DNA from 4 places in the Paenibacillus sp. FSL M7-0802 genome. Region 1 is predicted to be linked to each of the others. Evidence: riboswitches for the same ligand, from Rfam matches in the RefSeq annotation. Region 1 holds a riboswitch; each other region holds the start of a gene.
What was found. Region 1 has a riboswitch for cyclic di-AMP ahead of MHB54_RS25605 (3D domain-containing protein). Riboswitches for the same ligand answer to the same signal wherever they lie in the genome.
Positions count from the first base shown of each region.

Region 1 (5,526 bases):
GAACAACCCGACGGGCGTCCTCATAATCATCCAGTAAGCCAACAGCAATTACAGGTACATTCAGCTTTTCACGGATGGTATGAGCCAAATCCACCTGATAGCCGGCACGCGCAGACGGGCCTCCGCCAGAACCAATCGGACCCTCACCACCAGAAGAGATATGGAAAATGTCCACACCCGCATCACGATATCGTTCCCCTACGCCTGTTATGTATTCCACATTATATCCATCCTCGACGTATTCTTTGGCAGAAATCCGCATAAGCACAGGCATATCAGCAGGAAGAACCTCTTTAACAGCATGTATGACCTCAACACCGAACAGTGACAAATCCTGCCCATATTCATCTTCTCTGGCATTTGTTAAAGGCGAATGAAATTGATGGATCAGATAGCCGTGAGCGCCATGTATCTCGACCGTGTCAAAACCTGCTTCCACCGCGCGGCGCGCGCCTTCTTTGTATGCCTGAACCAGTTCCCTGACTTCAGCTGTCTTTAAGGCGTGCGGCTCTTTAAAGCGTTCGCTAAAAGGAATCGAGGAAGGACCCACAGGTTGCTCAGCATCTTCAGCCTTGCGTCCAGCGTGGCCTAGTTGAATGCCAATTTTGGCACCATACTTGTGAACTTCCTCTACAATCTTACGATATGCAGGAATATGTTCGTCACTCCAAATACCCAAATCACGATCTGTAATACGTCCATCTGGATGGACCGCTGTCATTTCCACAATAATAAGTCCAGTGCCTCCTACTGCCCGGCTCACATAATGGACATGATGCCAATCCGTTGGATTTCCGTCCTTGGCCTCCACGCTGTATTGGCACATCGGGGGCATGACAATCCGATTTTTTAAAGAAAGCCCCTTTAATTGATAAGGAGTAAACAAGTCGGTCACTTTTATCCATCCTTCCTTCAATTCCATGTCTGTACAATTATGAATTGCATCCCCATTATACACCAGCTGTCACGGTATACCGAATTCGTTGTAAGGCTAAAACTTGCGAAAATGCTCCTGTTTTCGGTCATGTTTAAGAGAATATGTACGTTTAGCTCCATCATCTTCATTGATAATCGTTTCATCGTGGACTTCTTTCCAGTCGTTTATGAGCCGAACTTGGTAACCAGCATATTTTTAATAGGACAGGTACATAATAGTCGAGAGCACCACTAGGTATCACTGCACGGAAAGGGGGGATACATATGCCGTACAGGGGAGTGTTGCCAGGCTTGGCACTGTTACTAGCATTTTCAAGTTTACCCGTTCACGCGGATGCGCCTCCCAACATCGGAACGCCCCATCCCAAGGAAGCAACTGTTGCTTCTTCTGTACAACAGAGCATAGATCGAGCAACTCCTACATTAGCAATGCTGCGAAAAAAACATGCGGACATTTTTAAAATGTGCGGCCCACACACCCGCCAAATTGCCCTAACCTTTGATGATGTGCCCGATTCTAGGTATACGCCGCAGGTTTTGGACGTATTACACGCCAATGGCATCAAAGCTACCTTTTTCATCGTCGGTCACCGTGCGGAAAAGCATCCGGGGATCATACGCCGTATTATCCGTGAAGGCCATGCTATAGGAAACCATTCCTATACTCATCCTGATTTTAGGAAGGCCACACCAGAACGCTTTCGCAACCAGATTACAAAAACAGAACGTATTTTACAAGCCAGCGCAGGTTTTCGCCCCAAGTTGATTCGTCCACCCTACGGTGAAATCACGGAGCCTCAAATCCAGTGGGCACGTCGTCATGGCTACATGATTGTCAATTGGAATGTAGACTCTCTCGACTGGAAGGGACTAAGTAAAACACAAATTCAGCGCAATGTGATCCCAGCTACTGGGCCTGGCTCTATTATTTTAATGCACGCAGGTGGAGGTCAAAGTTCCAACTTGCAAGGCACTGTTCAAGCTCTGCCGGGTCTAATTCACTCTCTAAAAGCTAAGGGCTACAAATTTGTCACAGTCCCCCGGCTACTCCACACATCGGAACAGAAATAACCATATGTTTATGATTGAGCTACAAGCTAAAGCAACGTAAAAAGGCTGTCTTACCAGCAGAAGTTTTCTGCTCGTCAAGACAGCCTTTTTTATGGATAGGACCTGATAAGAGTCTGACCTAGTTATATGCGGTAGGATACAGGCATTAAGTTTACATAATATATATTATGTTTAATTAAACCATATATACGTATAATGCTATTTATCAATAACGTACAGCTTCACATTTTGAAATCCAAAGTCGTTCACAAATGATTTGTTGCCAGGAATAAAGATATCAATCCGTTTTCCTGTAATGGCGCTGCCCTGATCGCGAGCGACAGCTACAAAAGAATGATCCGGCAAACCTGGGTGGGAATAGCCTGTAACCAGCACTTTCGTGCCCATCGGAATGACGTTCGGGTCTACCGCAATTGTACCTAGTTTAAGCGGATTGCCGTAGTAGTCCACTGCTCCCCATTTACCATTCTCATCGGCTGCGGCAGAATACGCAGTAGCCTTAACGTCGACTATTTTGCTATAGTTAAATGTTTTGCCCCACGCTTCAATCGCTGGCCCCTCATTCGCTGGTGCTTTCTCCGTAAGAAGCTGAGGCTTCGAATCCGAAGCTGCATTCACACTTTTTTCACCAGGTACCTTAATTTGCAGACCTGCATATATATTGTTAGAGGCAATGTTTGGGTTCGCCTTCGTCAGCTCGTCCACTGATACTCCATAACGTTGAGCAAGCAAAAAGAAGGTATCGCCATCTTTGGCAGTATGAAGCGAAGCAGCATCCGCTACTCCAGCTGTCTGTGCCAGCCCTGCAATGGCTGCGGCAAGCACCGCAAATTTCATGGTTTTTCCAATATGTTTTAGATGTTTCAAAGATATGTACCTCCTCTGTTATGCCTGCGAAGTTAGCTGTCGGATTCGGACTCAGGAGAAGCCCTATGCTTGTGCAATTCACCCCTAGGCATATTCCATATCGTCTTATGACGTATCGGAAAGACTGCCGTTGTTACGTCCCCCGCACTTCCCATAGTTTGGGCCCAGCATTCAGCGTTTTTCATAACCGCATGCTGTCCCGGTAAGTTTTGGCTTACTGCATAATATCACAATTTTGTAACCTTATCCGCATGAAAATGTTGGGAACCTTGAACATCATACTATACTCGTTACAATTTTGTCACCAAGAAATCGATATTTGTTACGAAAATATGGTGAAATGGTGACAAAAAAAGAAAAAGCCCTCCGTCAAACGGAGGGCTTTTTTATAGCTCATATCAGCACTTTCTTACAATACTTTGGCAAGAAAATCACGGGTGCGATCATGGCTTGGAGTACCAAATACCTGCTCTGGTGTACCTTGTTCCACAATTTGACCGTTATCCATAAAGATGATTCGATCGCCTACCTCGCGGGCAAAGCCCATTTCATGCGTCACGATTACCATGGTCATGCCGCCTTCGGCGAGCTTCTTCATTACATCCAGAACCTCTCCAACCATTTCAGGGTCCAATGCAGAAGTCGGCTCATCGAACAGCATTACGTGCGGCTGCATGGCCAAAGCACGCGCAATCGCAATACGTTGCTTCTGACCACCGGATAGCTGGTTCGGATAGGTATTCTTCTTATCCTCAAGCCCTACGGTACGCAGGAGTTCTAGCGCAATTTTTTCCGCTTCCTTCCCTGACTGTCTTCTAACCTGCGTTGGTGCAAGCGTCAGATTCTGCAACACTGTTTTATGCGGGAACAGATTAAAATGCTGGAACACCATCCCCATCTTCTCCCGGGTTACATTAATATTATGACCACGAGCTGTAATCGGCTCGCCCTCAAACAAAATCTCCCCGTCCGTAGGCTGTTCTAGCAGATTCATGCAACGTAAAAACGTACTCTTCCCCGAACCGCTGGGACCGATGATGACGACGACTTCACCTTTGGCGATATCTATATCAATGCCTTTTAAAATCTCATTCTTGCCGAACGATTTACGCAGTTGTTTAACGGTGATCACTGGCTCTCAACTTCCTTTCCCATAAACCCAGCAGCTTAGACAAGCTGAATGTCATTACAAAATAAATAGCGGCTGCGATTACGAACGGACTTAATCCTTCGTAGGTAATGTTCTTAATGACCTGGGCCTGATACATAATATCCACCATCCCAATGGTCGAAATAATGGATGATTCTTTAATGATCGTAATAAACTCATTACCGATAGCAGGCAAAATAGATTTAAACGCTTGCGGCAAAATGACATGACGCATAGCTTTGCCTCGTCCCATACCCAATGAACGGGCAGCCTCCATCTGTCCACGGTCTACTGCCTGGATACCTGCACGGAAAATTTCAGCCAGATATGCCGAGCTATTCAGAGACAATGTGATTATACCAGACTGGAGTGGAGTAAAATTGACACCCAGCGTCAAAGCAACCCCGTAGTGAATAATCATGAGTTGCACCAGCATAGGTGTGCCACGCAGTATCTCTACATAAGTGGTACCTAACCACTCAATGATGCGTACTCCACTCATACGTAGCAAGGATATGATCAGACCAATGATGAATCCGAACAGTACTCCGAGCGCAGACAGCAACAAGGTGTAGCCGATACCCGTAGCGTATAAACTGCGGTATTTCCAAAAAATATCTACAATGTTATTAGAAGAAACCTGACGATCCGCAGAAAGTGCACTCGCTTCCGTGGAAAACTTCTCAATCGACCCGTCTGCTTTCAGGCGAGCCAACGTTTTATTTACAGAAGCAAGCAATTCTGCATTCCCTTTACGGATACCTACAGCTGTTTCTGCTCCCGCATCCTCAGGCACAGCCTTGGCAAGGGTTACGGTACCGTCTAACGTGTATCCTTTAGCAACCGTATCTTCGATCACGACAGCGTTCACACGCTGGGTCCGCAGCTGGAGTACCAGGTCAGATATTTTATCCAGTGAAGTTACAGAGGCATTGGGCACTTTTTGAGCAATCTCTTCCTGAATACTTCCCTTTTGTGCTCCGATCTTCTCGCCTTTCAAAGCATCCATCGTCGGATATTTGTCTTTATCCTCTGGGCGTACCATGATGACTTGCTTGGAGCGATAGTATACATCCGAAAAATCAATACTCTTTCTGCGTTCATCCGTTGGTGTCATACCGGACAGTACCAAGTCTACACGACCACTTTGCAGAGCAGGCAGCAAAGAGTCAAAACTCATGTCTTCAGGGACCATCTCCGCATCCAAATCTTTGGCGATTTCCTTGGCGATATCCACATCGAACCCAACAATGGTATCCTTACCGTTAATGACTTTATGAAACTCATACGGCGGAAAGTCGGCACTCATGCCCACTACAAGTTTTTTCTGTGGCTTTGCTTCCGTTCCGTATGCATTGAGCATGGGAAGACCAGTCAACAGCAAGATAACCGCCGTCAAAACCAGGGCGGTAAAACGATATGCCTTTTTCAATCTTTTTTTCTCTCCTTAAATTCTTTATAATAAATAAGATTGTGTCATTATAAATGAATATGCATGATTA
Region 1 covers NZ_JBBOSD010000001.1:5,589,217-5,594,742, reverse strand. Annotated here, with positions in the region: gene MHB54_RS25615 (NADH:flavin oxidoreductase/NADH oxidase) at 1-895, opposite strand, end outside; gene MHB54_RS25610 (polysaccharide deacetylase family protein) at 1,201-2,007, shown strand; gene MHB54_RS25605 (3D domain-containing protein) at 2,206-2,874, opposite strand; cyclic di-AMP (ydaO/yuaA leader) riboswitch at 2,881-3,049, opposite strand; gene MHB54_RS25600 (amino acid ABC transporter ATP-binding protein) at 3,284-4,006, opposite strand; gene MHB54_RS25595 (ABC transporter substrate-binding protein/permease) at 3,993-5,456, opposite strand.

Region 2 (5,526 bases), 4.3 Mb from region 1:
TGCGTGTTGTGGTATAATGGAAACCAACATACATAATTCGGTAATTTTAGCATACGTGATCTTTGAAATGGGAACAGAGAACATGATATCGTTATTTGAGAGCCTGCTAGGGAGGAAGGAACTTCTATGCAATCTATTTACCATCGCATTGAGGAACTCATCAAGGAACGGGGAATGACGAAAAAGGCGTTCTGCCAGCAGTTAGGCATTAGTACAGGGAACTTCGGGGATTGGAAAAGAGGAAAAACGACGCCGGGCACGAATAAACTCATTGAAATTGCTTCGTTTTTTGATGCCAGTCTGGATTGGATCATGCTGGGTCGAGATGTACAGGGTGAGGTGCTAAAGGAGTCGCAAGACCCTTATTTTTTTGGCGCTTCAGGGCAACTGAATTGCCAGGGGGAACCGCTTAGTGAGGCGGAAAGAAATTTTATACTTGAGTATATTGAATTTACCCGCTTTCGTAAAGAGAAAAACCAGCGCAATTCTACTATGGGGTAATGGTTGCTTAGGATTTGATGAGGATTATTAATGAGTAAGGCTGAAAATGAAAATTATTTCAGAAAAAGTTACTGTGTCGGAGGGGAAACATTTTGGGAGATCAAACTATTTATCAGCGGATTGAAGCTTTGATTAAGGATCGCGGAATGACCAAGAAGGCATTTTGTGAAAAACTTAAAATCAGTTCAGGGAATCTCGGTGATTGGAGAAGGGGGAAAACAACGCCGGGTACCACCCATTTGATTCAGATTTCGGACTTTTTTAATGTATCGCTCGATTGGTTAATGAAAGGGATTAAGCCAGGAGAAGGCGTACTTCAGGAGCAGAAGGCTGCTTATTTTTTTGGAGTGATGGGGCCACTGAATTGCCAGGCAGAAGATCTTGAGACGGAAGAACAGAATTTTATTTTAGAATATGTTGAATTTGCGAAATACCGTAAGCAAAAAAGTGAGAAGGATAAAACAAAGCCGGAATAACTTTTTGGCTAAAGATGTCTGGGTTGAAAACCCGTAAACGAACTGGAGGGGTTCGCTTTACGGGTTTATTTGGTTTCTTGGTGATATGGAATGACCTATATGTAACTGGAATGCTTGTTAGGTTTAGAGTGCGGTGCCTCCTTATAATCGTTATCGTCGATGTTCAGAATTGCAGCAACTTGTTTTCTGTACCTTTGTGCTTTGCGGGTGCCGTGAATCAGATTGGACAAGCGTGAAGGCGGAATATTGTGTGTCTCACAAAATGTTTTCTGATCCAGTCGAAGTTCGACAAGCCGTTGTTTGATGGCCCACCCGAAGGAGGTGACAGGCATTTTGTTATTCAAGAGAAATCGCCCCTTACGGATTCTTGCGGAATAATTGGTGTGTTATAATAATCATCAGTAAACATGTTAGAATTAACCATCTGACACTATGATACACTTTTATACGTGTTTTTACAATCGTAAATGCGTCATTTTGTTGAATTAATTACTTAATTAAGTGCTAGGTGGTTCTGATAATCCGTCTAGAGTCTGCTAATGGTGTGAATTGCGATTATATGTGGATAAAAAACACTCTGCCACCTGAGGAAAGGGACAGAGTGTTTTTGGTGTTGTGACCACATTGGCGAAGCGACGCATCAGGGGGATGCTGGAAGGCGTTTGAATAGACCTGAGGAGGAAAACAGTCTAGGTTCATCCAATTGGTTATTATGGCTCATATAAAGAGGTAGAGTGATGTAGGAGCTGGACCAATGTCTGTGAAGAAAGCGACGCTGAGATGCAGTTGGCTCAGGTTGGTTAAGCTTCTTCCAGGCAGAGAGGAGCTCGCTTGTCATACGCTCCATAAGAGGGTTCTTTTCCTCATAAGGAGGATTGAGTAGTTTGAAGGCATCTTCCACACAGAAGGACACCGCTGCGCTAAGATAGCCGTGAACGGTCTGTTCTACATCGTTTCCGAGGAGGAAGTTAATCCAGGTGTGAACGGTAGCGAGTGTGCCAATCGCATTGTATTGAATGAGTATGGATTCCAACTGGTCAAATTCAAGCCAAGGATAAAGAGCCTTAGCGAGCTTGAGTAGACGCTGACCGGATAGACGAAACTCCTTCACATGCTGCCAGGAGGGACGTTGGGTATGCAGCATCTTATCAATGAGGGCGATCCGCCAACTGTCATTCTGCTGGATGGCGACATACAGACTTTTGATAGCCATGCCGTCAACGGTTGTAAATTGAGGATACAAATCATCCAGCATGTAATGTTCCAGGTCTTGTAGACTGTTCAAATGTCCGTTACGGGATAGTTTCTCCAGTCCGTTGAAACGGGTGAAGCCACCAACAGGTAGGGAAGGGTCCAACAATAATGCATAGTTCAGCAAGCGGTTGCCTTTATGCAGGGTGGTTCGCCTCCTCGAAGTGAATCCTTATGTTACGTTATTTCACTCTTTACTTGGGGGGGACGAAAGATATTCGAAATATATGTAATATATATTTACATTTAAGTAGCTTTTGTGTCAAATTAAATATTCTTATCGCTCATATATGTTAGTTAAAATAACATATAAAATAATTATTATATTTTTGTTTACAAATAGTTGATGAGAGAGTATAATAAATCTGTTGCCTCATTACATTATGATTTGCGGTCGTGGTGGAATGGCAGACACGCTATCTTGAGGGGGTAGTGGGCGTACGCCCGTGGAGGTTCGAGTCCTCTCGACCGCATTATATGCAAGACTCAGTTAAAAAAGCATCCTGACACGGTTTACGTGAAGGGATGCTTTTTTTGTTAAGCATTTTTCGTTATATCCTTTTGCCACAGAACAACGGTAGACAACCGGTCGTTTATTAACTGTGATAAAGAAGGATGTCAGTTTTGCTGCAAAAGCTTCTCTATATCTCCCGCCAGCTTATCTGGAGTGGTTTGCGGTGCATAGCGCTTAAATACGTTACCTTCTCGTGTAATTAAGAATTTAGTAAAATTCCATTTGATCGCTTTGGACCCTAATACCCCCGGAGCAGTTTGGGTCAGGTAACGAAATAAGGGGTGCGCTTGATCGCCATTGACATCTGTCTTGGCGAACATCGGAAAGGTAACACCATAATTGATCTGGCAAAACTCGGAAATCTCCTCGCTGGAACCTGGCTCTTGTTTGGCAAATTGGTTGCTGGGAAATCCCAAAATTTCGAGCCCCTGTTCATGGTACTGGTCATATAGCTCTTGTAGCGCTTTGTATTGGGGGGTTAACCCACATTTGCTGGCAGTGTTCACGATAAGCAGAACGTTCCCTTCATATGTGGATAACGGAATTTGTTTCCCTTGCAGGGTGTGCGCATCATATTCATAAACGGTCATAGTATCTCTCCTTATTCAATATTCAGCAATTAAATTGTAAGCAATTAAAATCGAGGTTGCAAGTTTTGAAAAGCTGTATCAAGCCTTTAGCCGCTGTAAAATCGTATTTTGTTCAAAACAGTAAATCGCACCGCAAATGGAGCGAATTAAGGTGTTTCTTCTTATAAAAGCGGGTTCAATCGGTGTTTAGCTGGTACATATAGCGTATTTTCTTCTCTTTTTACAAAAAAAGGCCAAAAACGCCCTACCCTACGCCAATATTGACATGCTTGTCATTTTCGAAAAGGGATGAAAAACAGAGATTGAAGGAGCTGTGAGAAGCATAGTTGCATTGTAAGCGCTATTATTAATATCCTAGGCTCTAAAGGCCGATTTATAACCCCGCAGTTGAGCTTTACAGTCTTCCATGCGCGGGTGTATGATTCAAGACGTAATTTCAAATTAACTTGAATGAAGCAACAACGAAATGTCTATAGCGCTGAATTTTGCAGTTGCAAAAGCGGGGGAACCAATCGAGATTGTACGGCTTCGGAAGCCGTGTGTCTCATGGGGTGAATTTTCAGGTCAAGTGCCAGAAATAGGGCGACTCTCACGTCCGAATCCGACAGCTAACCTCGTAAGCGTACAGGGAGAGGCAACAAACCGCCGTGTGCAGCCATGGTTTATTTTATCATGGATATGTAAGAAGCCGGAGGAAAGCCTTTTTCCTTCGGCTTCTTTTTGTTGTCTTTTTATACCGGGAGAGGAGCTACTGATGGAAGGTCGGTTAATTATTGTCACTGCACCGAATGAAGCGGGCAGAAGTTTTGTGAAATTGCTTATTTTCAAAAAATTGGCGTTTGCAGTTCTCACGAATAGCGCCCAGGAGGAACGACAGCTCAAAAAAATGGGTGTGGAGCACATTGTCCGCATCAATACCATGCAAGCGGGAAAATGGAATTTTCCAAAAAAAGAAATTGGTAGTGTGTATTTGTTCGAGAACAGCTTGAATCTGACGTGCCGTTTCCTGCAAATATGTCGGCCGCTAACATCGGAATCGATCTATGTTATTACGCACGGCTGTAATCCACAAGGAATTTATCGGGGATTGGGAGCGGATCATGTGATCTACACATTGAACGGAGAGGTGGGTTTTCTGCTGAACGGATAAGCACTTATAACATAGTTGTTTTATGATTTTATGATCAAATAAGAATGGCGATCTGAGGACCGATACGGAGGGTATAAACATGATGGATATATACATGCTGCTCGTCATGGCTGTGAGTTATGGAGTGATACTGCTGTTTGTACGCTGGTGTGATGCGCAGACCTCTAAAGGAGGACGAAGAGGATGATCGTTATACTTGGGCTTACGGCTATTGTGTTTATGTATTTAATCTACGCACTCCTGAACCCTGAAAAGTTCTAGTCAGCTATAGGGGATAGAGCGGGCGGGAACAACAGATCTGAATATTAAGCATCATAGGTAGCGGGTTTTCGCAAACGTGTGCACACAATTGGTGCTCTGGAAGCAGGTCTGTTGTTCCAAACGCAGGAGCATTTTGAAGGAGGAATAAAGGATGGAGCTGCTTCAAATTGGAATTGTGATCGTCATATTGCTGCTCTTGGTAAAGCCAGTGGGCACCTATATGTATCATGTATTCTCGAATGAACCCAATCGGACGGATCGGATTTTTGGCGGAACAGAAAAGCTGATTTATAAGATAGTAGGATTGAAGAAGCTAGAAAGCATGCGTTGGACTACGTATGTTATGAGTTTCATTGCAACGAATGTCGTGCTTGTGGCGATCAGCTACTTGCTGTTGCGTTTACAGGGAATGCTTCCCGGTAATCCGGCGGGAAACAGTAATATGGAAGCATCACTAGCTTTTAATACGGTAATCAGCTTTATGACGAATACGAATCTCCAACATTATAGCGGAGAAAGCGGGCTTACGTATCTGACACAGATGGCGTTCGTCACGATGATGATGTTCACTTCGGCTGCTTCCGGTTTTGCGGTTGCTGCGGCTTTTATGAGAGGATTGACGCGGCGCGGTGAAGGGATGGGCAATTTCTTTCAAGATTTTATTAAAGCCATTATAAGGATTTTCCTGCCGCTGGCCTTTGTGCTTACGCTGGTGCTGGTTGGATTGAAGGTACCACAGACGCTACAGCCTACGGCGGATCTTACGACGCTGAGCGGAACACA
Region 2 covers NZ_JBBOSD010000001.1:1,244,117-1,249,642, reverse strand. Annotated here, with positions in the region: gene MHB54_RS06260 (helix-turn-helix domain-containing protein) at 127-501, shown strand; gene MHB54_RS06255 (helix-turn-helix domain-containing protein) at 594-977, shown strand; gene MHB54_RS06250 (hypothetical protein) at 1,073-1,321, opposite strand; gene MHB54_RS06245 (urease accessory protein UreF) at 1,618-2,355, opposite strand; tRNA gene MHB54_RS06240 (tRNA-Leu) at 2,619-2,701, shown strand; gene MHB54_RS06235 (glutathione peroxidase) at 2,847-3,332, opposite strand; cyclic di-AMP (ydaO/yuaA leader) riboswitch at 3,799-3,971, shown strand; gene MHB54_RS06230 (hypothetical protein) at 4,087-4,482, shown strand; gene MHB54_RS28685 (potassium-transporting ATPase subunit F) at 4,666-4,743, shown strand; gene kdpA (potassium-transporting ATPase subunit KdpA) at 4,895-5,526, shown strand, end outside.
Region 2: another riboswitch for cyclic di-AMP. It lies ahead of MHB54_RS06230 (hypothetical protein); the one in region 1 lies ahead of MHB54_RS25605 (3D domain-containing protein).

Region 3 (5,526 bases), 1.6 Mb from region 1:
CAGCGTGGACTGAAAAAGCAAATGACAGGCATGGCGACGGAAAATGCACGTGTTGCTTTGGATGAGAAGTTTAAGCTGATCGAGCGGGATGAGGAACGGACATCCAAAGCTGCAAGCAATCTCGGACGTGCCATTGGGCTGGATAGCTTGCACCGGGTGGAGGCGTTTGATAACTCCAACATCCAGGGTTCCGATCCAGTCTCCGCCATGATCGTGTTTATTGATGGCAAGCCTGCCAAGAAGGAGTATCGAAAATATAAGATCCGTTCTGTACAGGGACCCGATGATTATGAAACGATGCGTGAGGTTATTCGGCGTAGATATGAACGTGTGCTTAAGGAAAATCTGGAACGTCCCGACTTGATCGTTGTGGATGGTGGACGTGGACAAATTAAGGCGGCGACCGATGTACTGCAAAATGAGCTGGGTTTGTTCATTCCTGTGTGTGGTCTGGTGAAGGATGCCAAACATAGAACTTCCCAACTATTAGTGGGAGAGTCCTCTGAGGCCGTGACACTTGCACGCAATAGCGAAGAATTTTATCTGCTGCAACGGATTCAGGACGAGGTTCACCGTTTTGCCATCACGTTCCACCGCGAGCAACGCGGCAAATCTATGGTGACTTCTCGGTTGGACTCTATTCCAGGCATCGGCGAGAAACGGCGTAAGTTACTGCTCAAGCATTTTGGATCACTCAAAAAAATAAGAGAGGCCAGCGTTGAAGAATTCCGGCCTCTCTCTATTGGGGATAAGCTTGCGCGTCAGATTATAGCTGCCCTTCGGGAGGAGGAGTCGTAGAATACGGCTCCTCTTTTTTAATAGGTTCAAACATAATTCGATTTGGCTTTTTAGGACTAAACCAATAAATGATGTAGCCCACAATGGCTGGAAGTAAGATCCAGAATAGACCAGCGCTCACATTCACAGTGTCTCCCAGACTCATTACACTAAGCCCCATTAGAATGCTGTCAAAAATAACGTGGCTGAACATGGCGGCAATAAAACCGTAACGCAGGAACACAAAACTGAACAGCAAACCAAGAAAAGTCAGCTCAATAGGTCTAGAAATCACCGGATAGATCGGATAAAGTGTATGTCCCAGTGCCCAAATCAGCGTGGTGATCAGACAAGCAACAAAAGTGTTTTTCACTATTTTTTTGACCATCGGAATACCAAACAGACGGTAGACAGTCTCTTCTCCAATACCTGCCATCCAGGCCATAATCGGCAGTAACCATGGATAAGCCATATTGTAAGGGGATTGCGTGGCATCTGTTGTGGAGAATGTATTAAATGTGCGCTCCAGTATAAAGAATAAGATGGATTGTACCCCGAGTAAAATAAAGGCCCACAAGTAGCCAACATACATACTGCGAAGCACATACAGCCCGTAGCCCGGCTCTTTCGCACGCGGCCATGCATTCAGTCCAACCTGACGCATAAGTCCGTCACCGCCGACCAAGGAGAAGTAGAGCGCTACTGCCATGAAGAAGGTAACACCAATCTGGAACACCATAAGAAATATAAGCATGCCCTTACCGCCTGCTTCTGCTTGCAATAAAGGCAGCATGTTCATTGTCCCAGCTATACTTGCAATAAAGTATAGCTGGGACAGAACAATGCCGCGTACAAATGAAGTATGTCGTCGGGTGAGTGACGCATACACAATGGCAAGAACACCCAGCACAAAGCTAAATAGGGCATAACCCGCATAGGTCATCCAATTCGCCCAAAATGTTTGCTTTTCGATATAATCGGTATAGGACGACGGGGCCGAAAAGCTTTGAGAGAAGGAGCGAACATCACCGTCTTCGAAAGTAAAAGCCAGTGTAAGTACCGAGGCGCCGATTTTTTTATCGTCTACGGTATACTTTAATCCACCTTCTTTTTCAGTGGTGGCGAGCTTCAAGTCCGACGGCTTAAAGCCAAAGCGCTTGACCCATACTGCGGCCGCCTGCTCCTTGGCTTCAAGCGTCATGCCGTCCTCAGCTACACGTATAAGCCTGTTACGTGCTTCTTCATCCGTAGAAATATCAGCCTGTGTGTAATTGGTACTGGAGGTGATCCGTTTAAAGCTAACGACCTTCCCAGTGGATAAATCCACATGAATTTGCAGTTTGCTTTTCGCTGAGGATTCAGGCAGATCAACCCGAAAGGTTTCGTAAGGGTAATTTTTCTTCCATGTACGGTCGTACTGTTGAAGCAGTTTTTCTCTAGATAAATAACCGTACAAATCTGTTTCGGCCTGATAGGTCACGACAGGCTCCTCTGGCTGTGATTCAGTATAGCCCAACTCGGAGCGGGCAAAGTCCAATGCGTGTATGACCGCTTCTTGTTTGCTGATGACCTTTGCGTTCATTACTGATTCTGGACTCGGATTACTAAGCGAGGGAATAAGCAATTGAAAGATAAAAAAGCAAATCAGGCCAATCCCGCCCAGCAAGCCTAATTTTTTGAAGTTGGCCGTGAGCACGACCGGTTTCCCGATAGGATTCATGAGTTTCCTCCTTAATCTGTAAATAAGAACATCCATTAAAGATATCATACTGCACAGGTTCCCGCCAACAGACCAGCGATATTCATGAAAATAGAGTGAAAGCACTTTAAAGTTCCAATAAAATAAGATAAGCTGCGATTAAACGATGCCCATTCGCAAAATAAAGCCAATTTCACGTTTTTTCGGCGAAATCGGTTTTGTGATCTGGATATAGAAGGATTATAATCTTGAGGCAATGCCTATAAAATACATAGGTAATGATATACAGTTGAGCCGAATTTCTATGAGAAAACGGGGGAACCATGTTACTGGGGTGAATTTTACAGCCGATCCTGCTGGATTGGATGTGTAAATAGGGCATACTGTGCTGCCCGAATCCGTCAGCTAACCTCGTAGGCTATGAGCAGGAACCAAGTCAGGCACTCGGTTTTCCGGTGTCTATTTTTGTGCGTATAAAAGTGTTTGGATTGGTTAGACCGCTGCGGGTGCAGATTATTCTTCCGATTGCTGTTATCCCCGGATTTTTTGATTGTATAACCCCTTTAATGGTTAAAATCCGGAGATAAAGGCAAACGCTTCGCTTCTTCAGAACAATTCTGCTTCCTTCGCTGCTGCCCGCCAATAGCACAGGGGGCAGAGTAGTGCTTGACATGCATTCTTCCTGTATTCAGGGAATGCTAATTATAGTTACTAAAGGTTTGGAAAAATCAAAAAAATTAGGGGCAACGACGATCGGAAGATCAAATGGAACGCGTAGCGGGCTTACACCGTATTAAATCACTGTTTTTATAGTTTTAAGGATTAGGAGAGAAGTGATGAATAGATGAATCCCAATGCAAGCTGGCTCCGGCTTTCTCCACCGCAGATATTCGTTGCGGGCTTTGCCATTATCATTCTAATAGGTAGTTTATTGTTAATGCTGCCGATCTCCAATACAACAGGAAAGCCACTTGCGTTTATAGACGCTTTGTTTACTGCCGCTTCCGCGACCTGTGTTACAGGGCTTGTCGTAAAGGATACGGGGACCTTTTTTACAACCTTTGGTCAAGTTGTTATCGCTGCGCTCATTCAGATCGGCGGCCTGGGCTTTATGACTATGGCTACCTTGATCGCGCTGGTGTTCAAACGTCGGATTTCCTTACGGGAGCGCCTCATTTTACAGGAAGCGATGAATCAGACCTCTGTCGAAGGAATTGTCGGATTGATTCGTAAGGTGCTGCTGTACTCGCTGGTCATTGAGGGCGTATGTGCTGCAATATTTGCGATTCGCTGGTCGTTTGATATGCCTGTAGGCAGGGCGATTTATTTTGGGATTTGGCATGCCATCTCCATGTTTAACAATGCTGGTTTTGACTTATTCGGGCACTTTCGCAGCCTGACAGGTTATGTATATGATCCGATTGTTAATTTTACAGCTATGTTCCTGATTATTTCAGGCGGCATTGGTTTTGTAGTGATGTCGGATCTGGCAGAATATCGCAAGCGCAAGAGACTGTCCTTGCATACTAAGGTGGTACTCAGCATGACGGGCGCTATGATTGTAGTCGGCACGCTCGTGATTTTTGTATTTGAATTTACGAATCCAAAGACTCTTGGCTCGCTTGATTGGGGTGGTAAACTGCTGGGATCTTTATTCCAGTCCGTTACCCCCCGTACCGCAGGTGCCAATACGCTGGACATTGGAGGCTTGCGGCAGGCTACGCAGTTTTTTATCATCATACTCATGTTTATCGGGGCTTCTCCTGGCTCTACTGGAGGCGGGATTAAGACCACAACATTCGCGCTGCTCATTGGAGCCGTGATTTCGATGCTACGGGGGCGTGAAGATATTGTGCTGTTCAGGTACCGACTTGCGCAGGGACGAATTTACAAGGCTTTGACCATTACACTGCTGGGGCTGCTGTTCGTGATCGGGGTGACCATGATTTTGTCGGCAACCGAAGATCATCATTTTTTGATGATCTTGTTCGAGACGGTGTCTGCGTTTGGTACGGTGGGGCTGTCGATAGGGCTTACACCTGATTTGACAGTCATAGGCAAGCTGGTGATTACCCTGACGATGTTTGCAGGTAGACTGGGGCCACTCACGCTAGCTTATGCACTGGGGCCGAAAAAGGGTAAAGAATTATATCGTCATCCGGAAGGCAAAATGATTATAGGATGAATCATTTCATATTCATTTCGTTGGTTTAATTATTTCAGGATTTTTGTAAAATCCTCATTTATGAAATTGATTCAGATAAGGGAGTTTTCGAGTAGATATGAAAACGCAGCAGTTTGTAGTTATTGGCTTGGGGCGGTTTGGCTCAAGCCTGGCTTTGCAATTGGTGGATATGGGGTGCGAGGTGCTAGGCATTGACCGGAATGAGGATGTGGTGGACAGTATGAGTGAGATGTTGACACATACTGTCGTGGCGGACGCTACCGATGAAGACTCATTGCGATCACTGGGCATCCGTAATTTCGATTGCGGCATTGTTGCTATTGGTGATGACATTCAGGTAAGCATCCTGACCGCCATTTTGCTGAAGGAGCTGGGTGTGAAAAAAGTCGTAGCCAAAGCCATATCTGTGCTGCACGGGCGTGCGTTAGAGAAGCTCGGTGTGGACCGGATCATTTATCCAGAACGGGATATGGGTATCCGGGTGGCTCATCAGCTAGTCACGCCTAATTTGCTCGATTATTTGGAGTTGTCCAAAGAATACAGTATTGTGGAACTCAATGTACCTGCATGTCTGAATGGAAAAACGCTAGCAGAGCTAAATGCCCGTACTCGCTTTGGTTGTAGTGTCGTGGCGCTTCATACGGCGAACGGTATCCTGATCGCACCGACGGCTATGGATCGGCTAAAAGCAGACGATATTATGGTCATCATCGGCTCGAATGACAATATCGGTCGCTTTGAGGATGAGGTTGTTAATGTCAATGAAGAGGGCTAAACCCTCTACACCATACGGTAGCCTGCAAACGACGCACGTGTCTCGCTAATCCAGCGTCGTGCTGTCGGACCGAGATCGGTCGTCTCCGAG
Region 3 covers NZ_JBBOSD010000001.1:4,036,304-4,041,829, forward strand. Annotated here, with positions in the region: gene uvrC (excinuclease ABC subunit UvrC) at 1-798, shown strand, start outside; gene MHB54_RS18590 (CPBP family intramembrane glutamic endopeptidase) at 767-2,497, opposite strand; cyclic di-AMP (ydaO/yuaA leader) riboswitch at 2,759-2,911, shown strand; gene MHB54_RS18595 (TrkH family potassium uptake protein) at 3,321-4,661, shown strand; gene MHB54_RS18600 (potassium channel family protein) at 4,759-5,436, shown strand; gene MHB54_RS18605 (LysR family transcriptional regulator) at 5,442-5,526, opposite strand, start outside.
Region 3: another riboswitch for cyclic di-AMP. It lies ahead of MHB54_RS18595 (TrkH family potassium uptake protein); the one in region 1 lies ahead of MHB54_RS25605 (3D domain-containing protein).

Region 4 (5,526 bases), 2.8 Mb from region 1:
ATCGGCCAGCAGCCGAAATTCTATTCCCTTAATGATCGCTTTATCCCGCTGGATGTCCTCAACACGAAACGTGACATCTCCGCCGTACGATTTCCGAACGACCAAGTCTCCTAAACTCATCACACTGTATCACCCCTCCTATATCGTATGGGTGAATGCACAGTTTGGTTCCAGCTTAGGATATACCTGCCTCCAACAGCACAGCGCTGAGACGCGCAAATTCCTCAATACTTAGCGTTTCTCCTCGACGGGAGGGTTCAATACCAGCTTGTTGCAACAACGGCTCCAGCGTGTCCCTGTTCTCTTTGGTGAAGAAACGGCTTTTTAGGTTATTGGAAATGGTTTTACGACGCTGGGCAAAAGCAGCATGAACCACTTCAAAAAAATGCTTCTCATCCACCACTTCCACTGGAGGGGCTTCCCGTACACGCAACCGGATGACTGCAGACTCCACATTCGGCTGGGGAATAAATACTGTATTCGGCACAATACAGACTAATTCAGGTTCGCTGTAATATTGCACCGCAATGCTCAGGCTGCCGTAATCCTTCGTTCCAGGAGACGCAGCCATACGCTCAGCCACTTCTTTTTGGATCATAACGACGATATTCTCCAAAGGGAGCTTGTCCTCCAGCAGCCTCATCAGAATCGGTGTAGTAACGTAGTACGGCAGATTAGCCACGACACTTACTTTGCTCACGTCTGCAAAATCGGTTGCGAACACCTCGCGCAAATCCAGCTTCAACACATCTCCATGACGTACCTTCACATGCTCGTAAGGGGCCAACACTTCTTCGAGAATTGGCAGTAGCCGCTGGTCAATCTCGACAGCGGTAACTGCCTTGGCTGATTGGGCCAGCTTCTCGGTCAAAGCACCAATCCCAGGACCGATCTCAAGTGCGCCCTTCGTCTCATCCAATCCGGCAGCATTTACAATCTTATTGAGAATATTTTGATCAATCAGGAAATTTTGTCCCAAACTCTTTTTGAACGAAAAACCGTGCCGTTGAATAATGTCCTTCGTACGCCGCGGTGTTGCTATATCTTGAATCCCTGTCATACGGATATCACAATCCTTCACTTTCAATTTGTGCCAGCGCCCCGGCAAATTCCTCGCGGCTGATCTGAAATACAGAGAGCCGTTTATGTAGCTGCTTTCCGTTACAATAACCAATACCCAGCACATTCCCTAAGGCCATACGGCGTGCAGCAGCATTGGGGTGGGTGATGAGTCCAGCATCAATCAGGTCCGCCCACTCAATCAGCGGGTCGGCGCCTTCCACTGTCGTATGGACCCGTGCAAGAGCGTGTCTGATCGCTTCCGGTGAGGCATTCTCCACGCCAATATCTCCTTTGCGCGTCGCTTCTGCCTCGGGTATAAAGGCCTGCTTGCAGCCGGGTACCTTGGAAGCGATAATCTTACGGATGCGCTCCCCTGCATGATCGGGATCGGTTAAAATGATGACCCCCCGCCGCTCCTGCGCCAATGCAATTTTACGCAGCGTCATTTTATTAATGGCTGAGCCGCCAGTTTCTATCGTATCCGCTTCAACAGCGCGGCGAATGGCCACCGTATCATCCCGGCCCTCTACCACGATCACTTCCTTGATCATTTGCGTTTCCCTCCACTGCTACACAGCAAGCTATATTTATCTTTCCCTGCTTTTGAAAACAAAATAAGAAGAGGATATCCTCTTCTTAGCATGGCATAACTATGTTGTTAATACTATCGCATTGCCCTCAACATACACAACCTGTTTTAGTTGATTTCAGGCTTTATCGGTCCGATAACATAAACGGTTTTACCGTGCTTACGACCAAATTGGTTGGCTCGGCTCAAACTCTCATAATACACATCGATTTTGTGGCCTTTAATCGCGCCACCGGTATCCTCCGCACGGCGGAAGCCCACCCCTTCGATATACACCCACCAGCCGATTGGAATTACACTCGGATCGACCGCGATGGTGCGTCCTTCCGTGACACGTGCGCCGGATGCAGTACGTGTACCGATACCTGGCTCCTGTGAGGAATACGCCGTCATGGAGACATTTTGTAAAACTTTGCTATATTTAAAATTGACGCCTGCTTTACGGACAGCACTGCCCGAACTAACCGTCGTTGCCTTAACGGCATCATTGGGACCGACGGAAGCAGCCAGAACGACCGGTTTTTTCTTCGTTCCTACTGCAATGACTTTATCCACACGGTTCTGTGCAACTTCCTTGTTAACCAGCTGTTTGGATACCAACTTTCCATCATGATATACCTTTTGAACGTGCTGGACGACCACACCCGATTTGCCGCTTTGAATGACCCGATTATCGCCTTTATAAAGACTCGGATCGGCCGTTTTGATGACCTGATAAGGCACCTGTTTTTTCTGTTCGACCTGCTGTTTCTTCACACGGACGATTTTTATGTCCATGTTAGACGAAACAGAGGCATCCAACGCAGGATAAACTTTATCCGTTGATGATAATTTATAGCCCGAGGTACGAATGGCACCTTCTACTGTATTTTCTGTTGTGTACAGCTTTTTCGTCTCATTGCCTGAAGATACTCTGACTTGATTGGCACGTTTAATGACTACGCGATCGCCATCCTGTATTGCTCCATTTAGCGGCATGGAAACTGTATCATGCGGCTGAAGTGAAATGGAATGCTCGCTCAGCAAATCTTGAAGCTTGGATTCCCGGGTTTCTACCGCAGACGCCTTGCCATCGATGACAAAAAAGACTTGTTTTTTAGATTGCGTGTACATCAGAATTGAAATCATAATCGTTAGCGCGATTAGAAAAATAGCAACCAAAGCAGCCTGGCGCACATTCTCTTGCTTCCAACGCAATACGTAAGACATGCTGGATGAGCGTGACTCATGGGTATCCTTTTTTTGGAAAATGCCCATTTCCTCCGTCCTCCTTACATAGCCCGCCGTCTGGAGTAAGACATAGTTGAGATTTGACGTGACTATAACAGATTTTCTACAAGACAAGCCCAAACTGCGACTGTCCTGCACCATGTACCCGTCTTCGCGGCATGCTGTCCTCCCCTGTTTAACCACAGTATGATGACAGATTTTCTTTTATTCACAACAAAAAAAGCCAGAGAAAGAGACTAGAGAGCTCTTTCGTGGCTTCCGGCATGTGTGAATATGCGGGAAAACTCATGCACGAGATGGCTTCTCTCTTGTTACGCTTACGGGGTTAGCTGTCGGGTTCGGACGTAGAGAGTCGCCCTAGCTTGGGTCAACCGCTCATGGCGGTCGCCTTCACATTCACCCCGAAGACCCAGAAAGAAATCGAAATACGGCTCCTCCACCTATTCAATCCCATTCGGGGAAAGAATTTCGGTCGAGCCGGCTGGCGGAAGAGACGTTCCCTTCTTGCACATATGCCGGACGTACTGTAAGCCATATCGGTTCCCCCGTTCCCTGTAAAAGGGACTCAGCGAGACTGGTTCATGAAATGACTTGTTGATGTTTACATTCAAACAACAATTCACTGAAAAGATGATATCCTGTTTCTATGCATGTTGTAAAGCAGGTTTCAAGTACATTTTTTAAAATATTCGGTTAAAATATTGTAATATTCTCGAGTTTCCTGCAACAAATTCATGATTAGCTTCGTCTATCTCTTTATTTTGATCGATTTCTTCACTTTTTCATTGAATGTCAAATCGTTCCAGGGCATTTTGGGTCGTTATTGACACTAATTCCTCCACTGTAATCCCTTTGATTTGGGCTGCAGCCTCTGCTACCAGTCTCACATGTGCAGACTCATTTCGCTTCCCACGAAACGGATGAGGCGTCAGATAGGGAGCATCAGTTTCAATGAGCAGACGGTCCAGCGGCACCTGTGCGAGCACCTCTTTTGGCTGCTTGGCATTTTTGAACGTTATTGGACCACCAAAGGAAAGGTGAAATCCCATATCCAGCACCATTTTGGCTGTCTCCCAGCTACCCGAAAAGGAGTGCATGACTCCTCCAATCTCACTCGCTTTTTCCTCGCGCAATATCCTAACAATATCTTCATGTGCATCCCGGTTATGAATAACAATGGGCATTTTGAGCTCACGAGCCAGACCAATTTGATTTCGAAACACCCGATGCTGAACATCCTTCGGTGATGTATCCCAATAATAATCCAGACCGATCTCTCCGATGGCTACAACCTTCTTATGACTGCATAACGATGCAATCCATTCTAAATCGCCCTCCTGCATTGTAATAGCATCCTGAGGGTGCCATCCAACTGCCGCATAAATAAAATCATACGTCTCGGCCAATTTCATGGTGGATGGAATGGTCTCACGATTAAATCCGATATTGATCATCCGTGTTACTCCTGATTCGACAGCACGTGCTATAACTTCTTCACGATCTTCGTCAAATTGTGGCGCATCCAAGTGAGTATGAGTGTCGAATAAATCCAAGGTTTACATCTCCTTTTTTTACTTACATTTCTATATAGTTGTCTATTCTTTGACAAAATAATTCCTTATTTCGGCAGGAAGCCTGTCTTTTACCGCGTTCAATTTATTCTGGGGAAAATACATATGATATTTTCCTCGGTGAATACCACTTATTGAGCGCACAATTTCCGAAACTTCGGATATTTCACTCACCTCGCCCTGACGTCCAAGCAGTAAAATCTGGTTGTCCGTCGAGCCACCCTGCCGAAACACATCATAAGGAAGATCTGTCGGAAAATCAATTTCAAAATCATATTCAGGGTGCAAACCAGCCTCTTTCAAAGCTTCTCTAATACTGTCAATGGTATCTGTATCCATATTTTCAATCTCTACATATTTATACAATCTACGGTCCATAAAACGGCTGCTCAAATCGCTTAAAATTTCGTCCTTTTCTCGTTTCCACTGGCTAAATACGGTCTGGATTAATGACTCGTCGAGCATCAGATATTGCTCTACTGTAAGCTCTCCTTTCAACAGATCCGGCAGCGGGTCCAGCAGAAAACCAAACTCATATCCGTTTTTAAACAATTCCTTTGCTCGCTTGAAAATTTTACGTAAAAGGATTTCCGAGCTGCGTGTTACAGGATGAAAATAAATTTGCCAATACATCTGGTAGCGTGACATTAAATAATCTTCTACTGCATGCATGCCTGATTCCTTCACAACAATTCTCCCATTATGAGGACGTAGCAGTCGTAAAATACGATCCAAATCAATTGTGCCGTAGTTGACACCTGTCGAATGAGCATCCCGCAACAAATAATCCATACGGTCAGCATCTAGCGGACTGGTTACCAAGTTGACAACGATTGGCTTATCATACGTTTTGGCTATAACCGCAGCCACCTTTTGTGGAAGCTTGTCGTCGACTTGCCGTAGCACAGCGTTGATCTTCGTGTCTCCCAGTACAATGCGGCATGTCCAATCCTCATGGTTCATATGAAAGGCTTCCTCAATTGAATGAGAAAATGGGCCATGCCCCACATCATGCAATAAAGCTGCACATAGAGCAACCAGCCTTTCCTCCTTCGGCCAATCTGGGAAATCTCC
Region 4 covers NZ_JBBOSD010000001.1:2,769,284-2,774,809, forward strand. Annotated here, with positions in the region: gene yabG (sporulation peptidase YabG) at 1-120, opposite strand, end outside; gene rsmA (16S rRNA (adenine(1518)-N(6)/adenine(1519)-N(6))-dimethyltransferase RsmA) at 176-1,060, opposite strand; gene rnmV (ribonuclease M5) at 1,068-1,613, opposite strand; gene MHB54_RS12885 (3D domain-containing protein) at 1,760-2,908, opposite strand; cyclic di-AMP (ydaO/yuaA leader) riboswitch at 3,180-3,462, opposite strand; gene MHB54_RS12890 (TatD family hydrolase) at 3,664-4,434, opposite strand; gene MHB54_RS12895 (HD domain-containing protein) at 4,477-5,526, opposite strand, start outside.
Region 4: another riboswitch for cyclic di-AMP. It lies ahead of MHB54_RS12885 (3D domain-containing protein); the one in region 1 lies ahead of MHB54_RS25605 (3D domain-containing protein).